DNA from 3 places in the Kribbella sp. NPDC051952 genome. Region 2 is predicted to be linked to each of the others. Evidence: riboswitches for the same ligand, from Rfam matches in the RefSeq annotation. Region 2 holds a riboswitch; each other region holds the start of a gene.
The links. Region 2 has a riboswitch for cobalamin ahead of AB0L70_RS01790 (CbtB-domain containing protein). Riboswitches for the same ligand answer to the same signal wherever they lie in the genome.
Positions count from the first base shown of each region.

Region 1: linked by a shared signal. The riboswitch ahead of metE (5-methyltetrahydropteroyltriglutamate--homocysteine S-methyltransferase) and the one ahead of AB0L70_RS01790 (CbtB-domain containing protein) in region 2 are both predicted to bind cobalamin.
Region 3: linked by a shared signal. The riboswitch ahead of AB0L70_RS10380 (ribonucleoside-diphosphate reductase subunit alpha) and the one ahead of AB0L70_RS01790 (CbtB-domain containing protein) in region 2 are both predicted to bind cobalamin.

Region 1 is NZ_JBFAXQ010000008.1:290,088-293,358, forward strand. Features, by position in the region: gene AB0L70_RS18030 (cobalamin-binding protein) at 96-962, shown strand; cobalamin riboswitch at 1,006-1,229, shown strand; gene metE (5-methyltetrahydropteroyltriglutamate--homocysteine S-methyltransferase) at 1,357-3,271, shown strand, end outside.
Region 2 is NZ_JBFAXQ010000001.1:376,815-380,085, forward strand. Features, by position in the region: gene AB0L70_RS01780 (histidine phosphatase family protein) at 1-484, opposite strand, end outside; gene AB0L70_RS01785 (CbtA family protein) at 481-1,236, opposite strand; gene AB0L70_RS01790 (CbtB-domain containing protein) at 1,242-1,439, opposite strand; cobalamin riboswitch at 1,471-1,617, opposite strand; gene AB0L70_RS01795 (LysE family translocator) at 1,697-2,338, shown strand; gene AB0L70_RS01800 (MFS transporter) at 2,328-3,271, opposite strand, start outside.
Region 3 is NZ_JBFAXQ010000004.1:228,780-232,050, forward strand. Features, by position in the region: gene AB0L70_RS10380 (ribonucleoside-diphosphate reductase subunit alpha) at 1-1,764, opposite strand, end outside; cobalamin riboswitch at 1,900-2,056, opposite strand; gene AB0L70_RS10385 (DinB family protein) at 2,156-2,737, opposite strand; gene AB0L70_RS10390 (Fic family protein) at 2,828-3,271, opposite strand, start outside.

The sequences.
Region 1 (3,271 bases), on a different contig from region 2:
AGGCGACAATTCGTCGCGGATCGCGCGAGCGGCGGGATGCTTCGATGGCGACGTTTCGTCGGGGGTTCGGGTGGGGGGCGGGGTAGGTTTTGGGGGTGCGGATCGTTTCGTTGCTGCCTTCGGGGACTGAGATCTGCTTTGCGCTGGGGGCGGGTGATGACGTGGTGGGTGTGACGTTCGAGTGCGACTATCCGGCGGCTGCTCGTACGCGGCGGATCGTGTCCACGACCGCGCTGCCGGAGGGTCTCACGCCGGGTGAGATCGACGAATTCGTCCGTCGGAGGGTCGCGGCCGGCGAGGACCTCTATCACCTGAACGCGGGTGCACTTCGCGAGCTGAACCCGGACGTGGTGATCAGTCAGGACCTGTGCAAGGTCTGCGCAATCGACGTGGACGACGTAACCGAGGCACTCAACTACTTGGGCTGCCAAGCCGAGGTGGTCACCACCGACCCACACACCCTGGACGACGTCATCACGTCCATAGAGTCCATCGCCAAAACAATCAACCGCGAAAGCTCAACTCTGGTCGAGGACCTCCGAGCGCGGTTGGACGACTTCACCCTCGGCACCGCTTCCCCTCGGGTGGCGCTGCTTGAGTGGACGGATCCGCCGTATGCACCTGGGCATTGGTTGCCGGAGATGGTTATCCGGGCAGGTGGCGTCAACGTGCTCGGGCAGGCCGGCCAACGGTCAACGCCCATCACCTGGCAGGACGTGGCCGACGCGCAGCCTGACCTGATCGTCGCGGCGCCCTGTGGCTTCGATCTGGACGGCGCTGCCGCACTCACCCGGTCCCTCCTCGATGACGGCGTACTCCCACCCACCATCCCGGTCTGGGCGGTCGACGCGAACGGCTACTTCGCCCGTCCCGGCCCGCGCTTGGTCGACGGCATCGAAGCCCTCGCTGCTCTCCTTCACGACGACTCCCCGGATCCCTCCATCGCCCGGCGACTGCGGTAGTGGGGTTTGTCTCGGCTTGCGGCGGGGTGGGGGTGGCGCGCGTAGGGTTGGAGGTGCTGGTGGTTCGGACGGTCATGTGGGTTGTGATCGGACGAGGCAAGAGGGAATCCGGTGGGAATCCGGGACTGCCCCGCAGCGGTGAACGGGAACGAACGTCGTCACAAGCACTGGGCGCGCAGCGTCCGGGAAGCGACGGCCAGTAGGTCCACCGGCCTTGGGCCGGCCTGCCCGTGAGTCCGAAGACCTGCCGCCGGTCCGTGCGCCCATCCGGGTGCGCGGTGGGATCGGTGGTCTCGTGGGAGGACCCGCCCGGACCACGGCCGTACGTCCGTGGTCCCCGCGTTTCTCCGTGAGCATCCGCCGACCCAATCGGCACGCTCGCGAGGAGAGAGACGTGAACACCAGCACCACCATCCTGGGCTACCCCCGAATCGGCCCGCACCGCGAACTCAAGCACGCCCTAGAGCAGTACTGGGCCTCCACCGAGACAACCACCCCCGCCAAGGCCCGATCGGATGACCCGGCGAAACTCGACGGAGCAACACCCGGTCAGTCCCCGTCGAACGACCCGGCGCAACTCAACGCAGCAACACCCGGTGAGTCCCGGTCGGACGACCCGGCGAAGCTCGATGCGGCGACAGCTGGTGGGTCCCGGTCAGAGGGTCTCGCGGAGCTTGAGGGGACGGCGGCGCGGCTTCGGGTTGAGACGTGGCTGGACCTTAAGGCACGTGGTCTCGACACGATTCCCGGCAACACCTTTTCGTACTACGACCAGGTGCTTGACCAGGTGCAGCTGCTCGGCGCTACCCCGGCGCGCTTTCGCGAGCTCGGTCTGTCGGAGCTCGACACGTACTTCGCCATGGCCCGCGGTCGTGACGGCGTCGCACCGCTCGAACTGACCAAGTGGTTCGACACCAACTACCACTACCTGGTCCCCGAACTCGACCGCGAGACCCGCTTCAAACTTAACCCGGTCAAGATCCTGACCGAGTTGTCCGAAGCTCGCGAGTACGGCGTCAACCTCCGCCCGGTCCTGATCGGCCCCCTCACCTTCCTGCTCCTCTCGAAGTCCACCACCCCCGACTTCGAACCGCTCAGCTTGCTCAACCAACTCGTCGACGCGTACGCCGACCTCCTCGGCCAACTCGACGCCGCCGGAGTGGACTGCGTACAGCTCGACGAACCAGCCCTCGTACAAGACCGCACCCCCGCCGAACTCGATGCACTCCGCCGCGCCTACGACAAGCTCTCCACTCTGACCGAGCGCCCGCGTCTCCTGGTCGCGACCTACCTCGGTGACCCCGGCCCTGCCCTGCCGGTGCTCGTGTCAACAGCGATCGACGGCGTCGCCTTGGACCTGGTCTCCGCACCCGGCCTGGTCGACCAAATCCCCAAACTGCCATCCCTGCAACGCAAAACCGTCGTGGCCGGCGTCGTCGACGGCCGCAACGTCTGGCAAACCGCTCTGGGTGACGCGCTCTCCACCTGCTCCGCCCTGATCGGCTCCGTCGGCCAACTGGAGGTCTCGACTTCCTGCTCACTCCTCCACGTCCCGTACGACGTCGACGTCGAGGACGAGCTCGACCCACGAGTCCGCGCCCGACTCGCCTTCGCGCAACAGAAGGTCGACGAGGTCGTCCTCCTGGGCCGTGCTCTCAACTCGAGCGTCGTCGCGGATGTCAACAATCCGACCGGCGGCCCACTCAAGGAGTCGGACCTCACCCGTGAGCAGGCCGTTCGCGATCGAGTCGCCACGATCCGCGCCGAGGATCGCCGGCGTCCGCCGTACGACGAACGCCGGACCGCGCAGGCCGCGCTCGGGTTGCCGGAGCTCGCGACCACGACGATCGGCTCGTTCCCGCAGACCGCAGAGATCCGTCGTGCCCGCGCCGAGCTCCGCAACGGCCGGATCGACCAGGCGACGTACGACGAACGCATGCGTACCGAGATCGCCCAAGTGATCGCGCTTCAGGAGGACATCGGGCTGGACGTGCTCGTCCATGGCGAGCCAGAACGCAACGACATGGTCCAGTGTTTCGCCGAACAACTCGACGGGTTCGCGACCACCAAACTCGGCTGGGTGCAGTCATACGGCAGCCGCTGCGTCCGCCCACCGATCCTGTACGGCGATGTGTCCCGGCCGGCTCCGATGACGGTGCAATGGTCGTCGTACGCGCAGTCGCTGACCGACCGGCCCGTGAAGGGCATGCTGACCGGCCCGGTGACGATCCTGGCCTGGTCGTTCGTCCGCGATGACCAACCGGCCGCCGTCACCGCCGACCAGGTCGCGTTGGCACTGCGCGACGAAG
Region 2 (3,271 bases):
CCACGTGGCGGAGCGACTCGGCCGGCGCGTCCAGCACATAGAGAACGATCGCGCGGACCACGGCCGGGTGCACGACGGCGACGACCGTACGGCGGTCTTCGGAGAGCTGACCCAGGTCACCGAGCCAGTCGGCGACGCGCGCGAGTACGTCGTTCTCCGTCTCACCGCCCGGGGTCGCGGTGTGCGGGCGCTCGAGCCAGGCCGCTGCCCGCTGCGGGTCCGCCGCGAGCACCTCCTCGAGCCCACGGCCGGACCATTCGCCGTACTCACGGTCCCGCAGCGCGGGCTCGATCACCGGGGTCAGGCCGAGGGCCTCGGCGGTGCGTACGGCGGCCCGCTCGGGGCCGGCGTACACCACATCGGCGTCGAGCTTCAGCTCACGAGCAGCCTCGACACCCGCGGGATCCGGCTCGGCGTCGCCGCCGAGCCGGAGTCCACGAAGTGCGGGTGTGAGGGCGTGTGCGAGGAGGGTCAGCTCCGTCAAGCCGCAACCACTTTCTGTCGGGTCAGCCGGCGGTCCACGGTGGCGGCGTACCCGAAGCCGAGTAGGAGCCACAGCGTCGCCTGCGTACCGAGCGAGGCGAACCGGAACTGCCAGAGCAGCGTAGCGGGGAACGTCTCCGGAACCTCGTTGATTCGCGGCAGGATCAGGTACGCCGCCAAGACGGTGAGGACGAGTCCGATCACCCCACCGGCGAGCCGGGCGACGTCGCCGTACCGAGCCGCCCACCGGGACAGGGCGACACCGGCCCAGACCGCGAGCAGGCCGATCACCAGCGTGAGCAGGTAGGTGACCGTGCGCCTGGTGATCGTGTCCGGATCACCGACCGCGGGTGGATTCGGCGGGTATTTGAGGAACGGGACGAGCACGATGCCGACGAATCCGGCCGCGGCCAGACCCAGAGCGGCGTACGAGTCGTTCTCGGTCCGGAGCTTGCGCCGGAGCAGGGTGAAGCCGACGGCGAAGATGCCGCCGAGGGCGACGCCGTACAGGCTGGTGGCGAGGAACAAGCCGGCTTTCTGGCCGTCGCGGCTGACCAGCGGCTTCTCTTCGGCGGCCGGCTCGGTGCCGTCGCCATGATCATGGGTGTGCGCGGAGGAGGAGTTGGCCTCTTCGATCGCGATGGCCGCGTCGACACGCGGTTCGCCCATCACGGTGGCGAATGCTCCGGCCAGCAGGCCGGCGAAGAGTCCGACGATCAGTCCGCGCACCAGGAGCGATCCGAAGGTGCGCATGAGATCTAGTGGCAGGGAACGCCGAGTAGGTGCCGGCCGTCGTGCATCAGCTCGTGCAGGTACATCCCGGACTGGGAGACCGCACCCTGGTCGAACCCGACCAGGTAGGCGAGCAGAAGCATCAGACCGACGCTGAGCAGCGAGACGGCGAGAAGCCGGGGAGAGAGTGCCGGTACGGCGACCGAGCGGGCAGGAGCTGCCATCGTGACCTCCTGGGGAAGTGCGCGTCCCCTTCGAAAGGCTGCTGGTGCCCGAGCGTCCTGACTCACGAGCCGAAGCTCGCTCACAGTGGCGCGGCCGTGCCGGACTCTCACCGGCTTCCCTCATGGCACCGCAGTTTGTCCCTCGAACCGTAGGTGCACGGGCAGAGCCCGGTCAACGTGGTACGGCGCGCCGGTGATGTATCCCACCCTACGAACTAAGTAGTGCGGCGCGACGGTGTCGCATCTACTCTGACAGGATGCCGTCGGCTCATCACCTCATCGCGTTCGCGATCACGTCGTTCGTCCTCATCGTCATTCCCGGCCCGAGCGTGCTGTTCATCGTCGGGAGAGCGCTCGCTGTCGGGCGGCGGGAGGCAGTACTGACCATGCTCGGCAACACCATCGGCGCCGCGGTGATGCTGGTCGCGGTCGCCCTCGGCCTGGGCACGCTGATCGCCGCGAGCGCGATCGCGCTGACCGTGGTGAAGCTCGCGGGAGCGGCGTACCTGATCTATCTAGGTGTGCACGCGTTCCGGACCCGGAAGTCGCTGGTCGAGGCGATGACCAGAGGCGTGAAGCCCGGCAACAGCCGTAAGACGGTGCGACAGGGCTTCCTGGTCGGAGTCACCAACGCGAAGACGGCCGTGTTCTTCGCCGCCGCGCTGCCGCAGTTCGTGGACAAGGGCGCGAGCAGCCCGGCCTGGGTGCAGATCCTCATCCTCGGCCTGATCTTCATCCTGATCGCGCTCTGCTCGGACAGCGTCTGGGCCGTCGTCGCCGGCACGGCGCGCGAGTGGTTCGCTCGCTCACCGCGCCGGCTCGAACTGGTCGGCGGCACCGGCGGCCTGATGATCATCGGCCTCGGCGCCAGCATCGCCGTGACGGGCTCTAAGGAGTAGCGGTCCGCCGACCCGCCTGTACGCCGATCAGCGCGAACAGGGCCGGGAGTCCGAAAGCCACCAGGTACGCCGTCACCGCCGAGTGCGGCTCCAATGCGGCGAAGAGTGATCCACCGACGGCCAAGATCGTTGCCGTCGACAACGAGTCGCTGAGCTGCGCCGCGGAACTGTTGGTGCCTTGCTCCTCGCGCTCGGAGTACTCGAGCACGAGCACCGACAGCGTCGGGAAGACCGTCCCCATGCCGAGACCGGTCAGGCTCCAGCCGAAGATGGCGACCACGACCGGGACATGCGGGTTGAGGGTCAGCACGGCGGTCGCGATACCGAGCACGATCGAGACCATGCCCGCCTGCAGGAACACCCCGTGGGAGAACGGCTGCTTCGGCCGGCCGCGGTACCAGGACGCGGCGGTCCAGCTCAGCGCACTCACCGTCAGCACCAGGCCCGCGAGCGACGGCGACAGACCGCGCTCCCGGGTCAGCATCAGCGGCAGGAACACCTCGGACCCGAACCCGGCCGCGGCCACCAGCCCTCTCAGCGCGATCACCGACGGCAGCCCGCGGCCGAGGACGAACGTCCGGCGCGGAAGCAGCTTCGGCCCGAACACAACCACCGCGGCCAGTCCGAGCGCCAGCAGGACGACCTGGAGTACGCCGCGCTGCTGGCCGCCGTAGTAGAGCAGGCCGACCCCGATCGCGGCGGCGACCGCCCACATCGCCCGCTTGTCCCACAGTCGTCCCGTCCGTGGCTCGTGCGCGGTGCCGTGCGCCAGGCCGGGCCGCATCACGAGAGCGGCCGGGATCGCGATGGCCGGTACGGCGAGGAACACGATCCGCCAGCTGGCGTGCTCGACGATCAGCCCGGCGATCGCGGGACCGACGAGGGACGGCACGACCCAACCGGTCGCGAACGCGGCGAAGATGCGCGGGCGCA
Region 3 (3,271 bases), on a different contig from region 2:
GACCGTCGTGTTGAGCGTGATCTCGGTGCACAGGTTCGACGAGTGGACGACGCCGTCGTGTTGCTGCGGTGAGCGCAGGTTGCAGGCGTCCTTGAACGTGATCCACGGGTGCCCGGTCTCGAACAGCACCGTCAGCATCCGGCGCCACAGGTCGACGGCCTTGACCCGCTTGAACACCCGGATCTCACCACGGTCGGCGGCCGCCTCATAACCGGCGTACGCCGCGGCGAACTCAGCGCCGTACAAATCGTGCAGGTCGGGGACCTCGTTCGGCGAGAACAGAGTCCAGTCGCCACCCGCCTCGACGCGCTGCAGGAACAGGTCGGGCACCCAGTTCGCCGTGTTCATGTCATGCGTACGGCGGCGCTCGTCGCCCGTGTTCTTGCGTAGGTCGAGGAACTCCTCGACGTCGATGTGCCAGGTCTCCAAGTAGGCACAGACCGCGCCCTTGCGCTTGCCGCCCTGGTTCACCGCGACCGCGGTGTCGTTGGCGATCTTCAGGAACGGTACGACGCCCTGCGACTCGCCGTTGGTGCCGCGAATCTTGGCGCCGATGCCGCGGACCGGGGTCCAGTCGTTGCCGAGACCACCGGAGTACTTCGCGAGCAGCGCGTTGTTGCGGATGCCGTGGAAGATGCCGGCCAGGTCGTCGTCGACCGTGGTGAGGAAGCACGACGACAGCTGCGGCCGGGTGGTGCCGGAGTTGAACAGGGTAGGCGTCGACGACATGAACCGGAACGAACTGAGCAGCTCGTAGAACTGGATCGCGCGCGCCTCCCGGTCGTCCTCCCGCAGTGCCATCCCCATCGCGACGCGAAGGAAGAACGCCTGCGGCAGCTCGAAGCGCACCTTGTCGATGTGCAGCAGATAGCGGTCGTAGAGGGTCTGCAGGGCGAGGAAGGTGAAGTTGAGGTCGCGCTCGGGGCGGATCGCGGCGGCCAGCCGGGTCAGGTCGAAGTTGGCCAGCTCGGGGTCGAGGTGTCCGGCCTCGATACCGACCTGGATGTAGCGCGGGAAGTAGTCGGCGTACGCCTCGGTCATGTCGGCCTGGCTGGCCTGCCGGGGCTCACCGTGAACGCGGCCGAGGGCCTCGCGACGGATCTGGTCGAGCAGCAGGCGGGACGCGGCGAAGCTGTACTGCGGCTCGGTCTCGACGTACGACCGGGCGGCCATCACGAGCGCGAGCTCGACCTCGTGCTGCGCGATGCCGTCGTAGCAGGAGCCGAGTGTCTCGTTGAGGATCAGCTCAGGATCGACCGAGTCGAGTCCTTCGGCCGCCTCGCCGACGATGACTCGCAGCCGGTCGATGTCGAGCGGGGCTCGGTTGCCGTCGGCCGCGCGGACTGTCAGCGCCGGCTTCTCGCTGATGCCGGCCGCGTCGGCGGGGGTGCGGGCCTTGGTCCGCTCCTCCCGGTAGAGGACGTAGGCACGGGCGACCTGGTGCTCGCCGGCGCGCATCAGCGCCAGCTCGACCTGGTCCTGGATGTCTTCGACCTGGACGCTGCGACGGGCGTCGCCGCGGCTGGTCAGGGCGCCCACGACCCGGCCGGTCAGGTCGGTCACCAGGTCACGGACCCGGTGGGTGGCGCCGGCCTCGGCGCCCTCGACGGCGAGGAACGCCTTGCTCATCGCGACCGAGATCTTGGTCGGGTCGAAGGCGGTGCTGCTGCCGTCACGGCGGACGACGGTCAGCTCGGTCGGCAGGTCTGCCGAAGAATTCGGGTCGGCTTGGTCAGCCGTCCGGGAGGACGAAGCGATGGTCACAGAAGCTGTCTCCATACGAGTGCCGGAGGCCCTTGACCTGAGCGCGGGCGGGCGCACGACGACACGGCCGCACCGGCCGGGAACACTGCCGTCACGCCCTGCGACCCACCCGCGAGGTCTCGGACCGCGCGCACCGGCGGTGCGCGCGCCAGTGGCAGGTATCCGGACTCGCGGAGGCTCTCCGCTCACCGTTGCGGGGCAGCTCCGGAGTCTCACCGGATTCCCCTGTTGCCTCAGAGTGACCCACATCTTGTGGTGCCAGCCACTCCGAACCACCAGCAGTAGTGATGCTAGGTGGTTGCTCCGACAATTCCCGGTATTGCCCCGTCGGCCTCTGCGTGTCGCGGCGCGGGCCCGGCGTGTCGCGGCGTGTCGGGCCGCTACTCGGTCTTCACGCTGCGACCGCATAGAGATCCTGCAGTGTCATGATCTCCGAGCCGTGGTGGATCAGCTCGCGATTCAGTCGCAGCGCGACGTGGCCGAACGGCTCGCCGGCGTCCAGCTCGGTGGCCTGGCTCAGGCCGACCGTCATCACCTGGTCCTCGTCCAGCGCGGCGATCGATTCCTGCCACGCGTCGACCCAATGGGTCAGCCACGCGACCGCATCCCGCGCGTTGCCGTGCAGGGTGATGTCGGCGCGGCCCTGCTGACTCGCGCCGAAGGTCCACTCCCAGCGCTCGAAGAACATCTCCGTCAGGTGGGCGATCAGCCAAGCGATCGTCCGCGGTCCGCGATGGTCCGGCTCGTCCGGCCACTGCGCCACCCATTCGCCGGTCCCGAGTGATCGGAACTTACCGGCGTACTGACGTCGTACGACGGTCAGCGCCTCGCTGCTCGGACGCCAGAAGTATTGCTCGTCGGTCAGTTGGGCGAGCCGGCCGGACAACACCATCCAGCTGAAGCCGAGCTGGCCTCGCACCATCGCCATCGCGGATGGTCGGTGCAGGATGTCCCAGTCGAACGGCTCCGGCATCACAGTCCCTCACGCTCCCCGTCTCAGCGCCTCGATTTGGAGACGCGATCGAACATGTGTTCGAATTGTGTCCTGGCGGGAAGGAGAAAGTCAATGCGGATGGCGTGTTGGTTCTGGCCTCGACGGGACTGGTCTGCTAGGTGGTTCGATCCTCGTATCGGCTGCTGGGCTGGCGAATCGGCGTTCGAGCAACGTGAAGGCGTCGATGAGTTCGGGCGCCTCGTAGACACGGTTGCGGCGGCCGTCGGTGACTTCGCGGAGGATGTTCGCTTCGACCAGTCGCGCGAGTCCCTGGTTGGCGGCCTGCTGCGATCGAGCGATGAGTTGCGCGGCCGCGGCGAGCGTGAGGACCGGCGCTGCCGGCAGTGCCTCGATCAACAGGTCGGCCGCAGATCCCGCCCGGACCGGCGCCGCTCTTTCCCGCCAGGAGGTCTTGAGGTCAGCTGCGGTCTGTTCGAATCGAGCGGCCTCCGCGGTCGCGTGACTGCACGCCATGGCGAACATGCGGAGCCATGGGTTCGCCGCCGTCTGTGC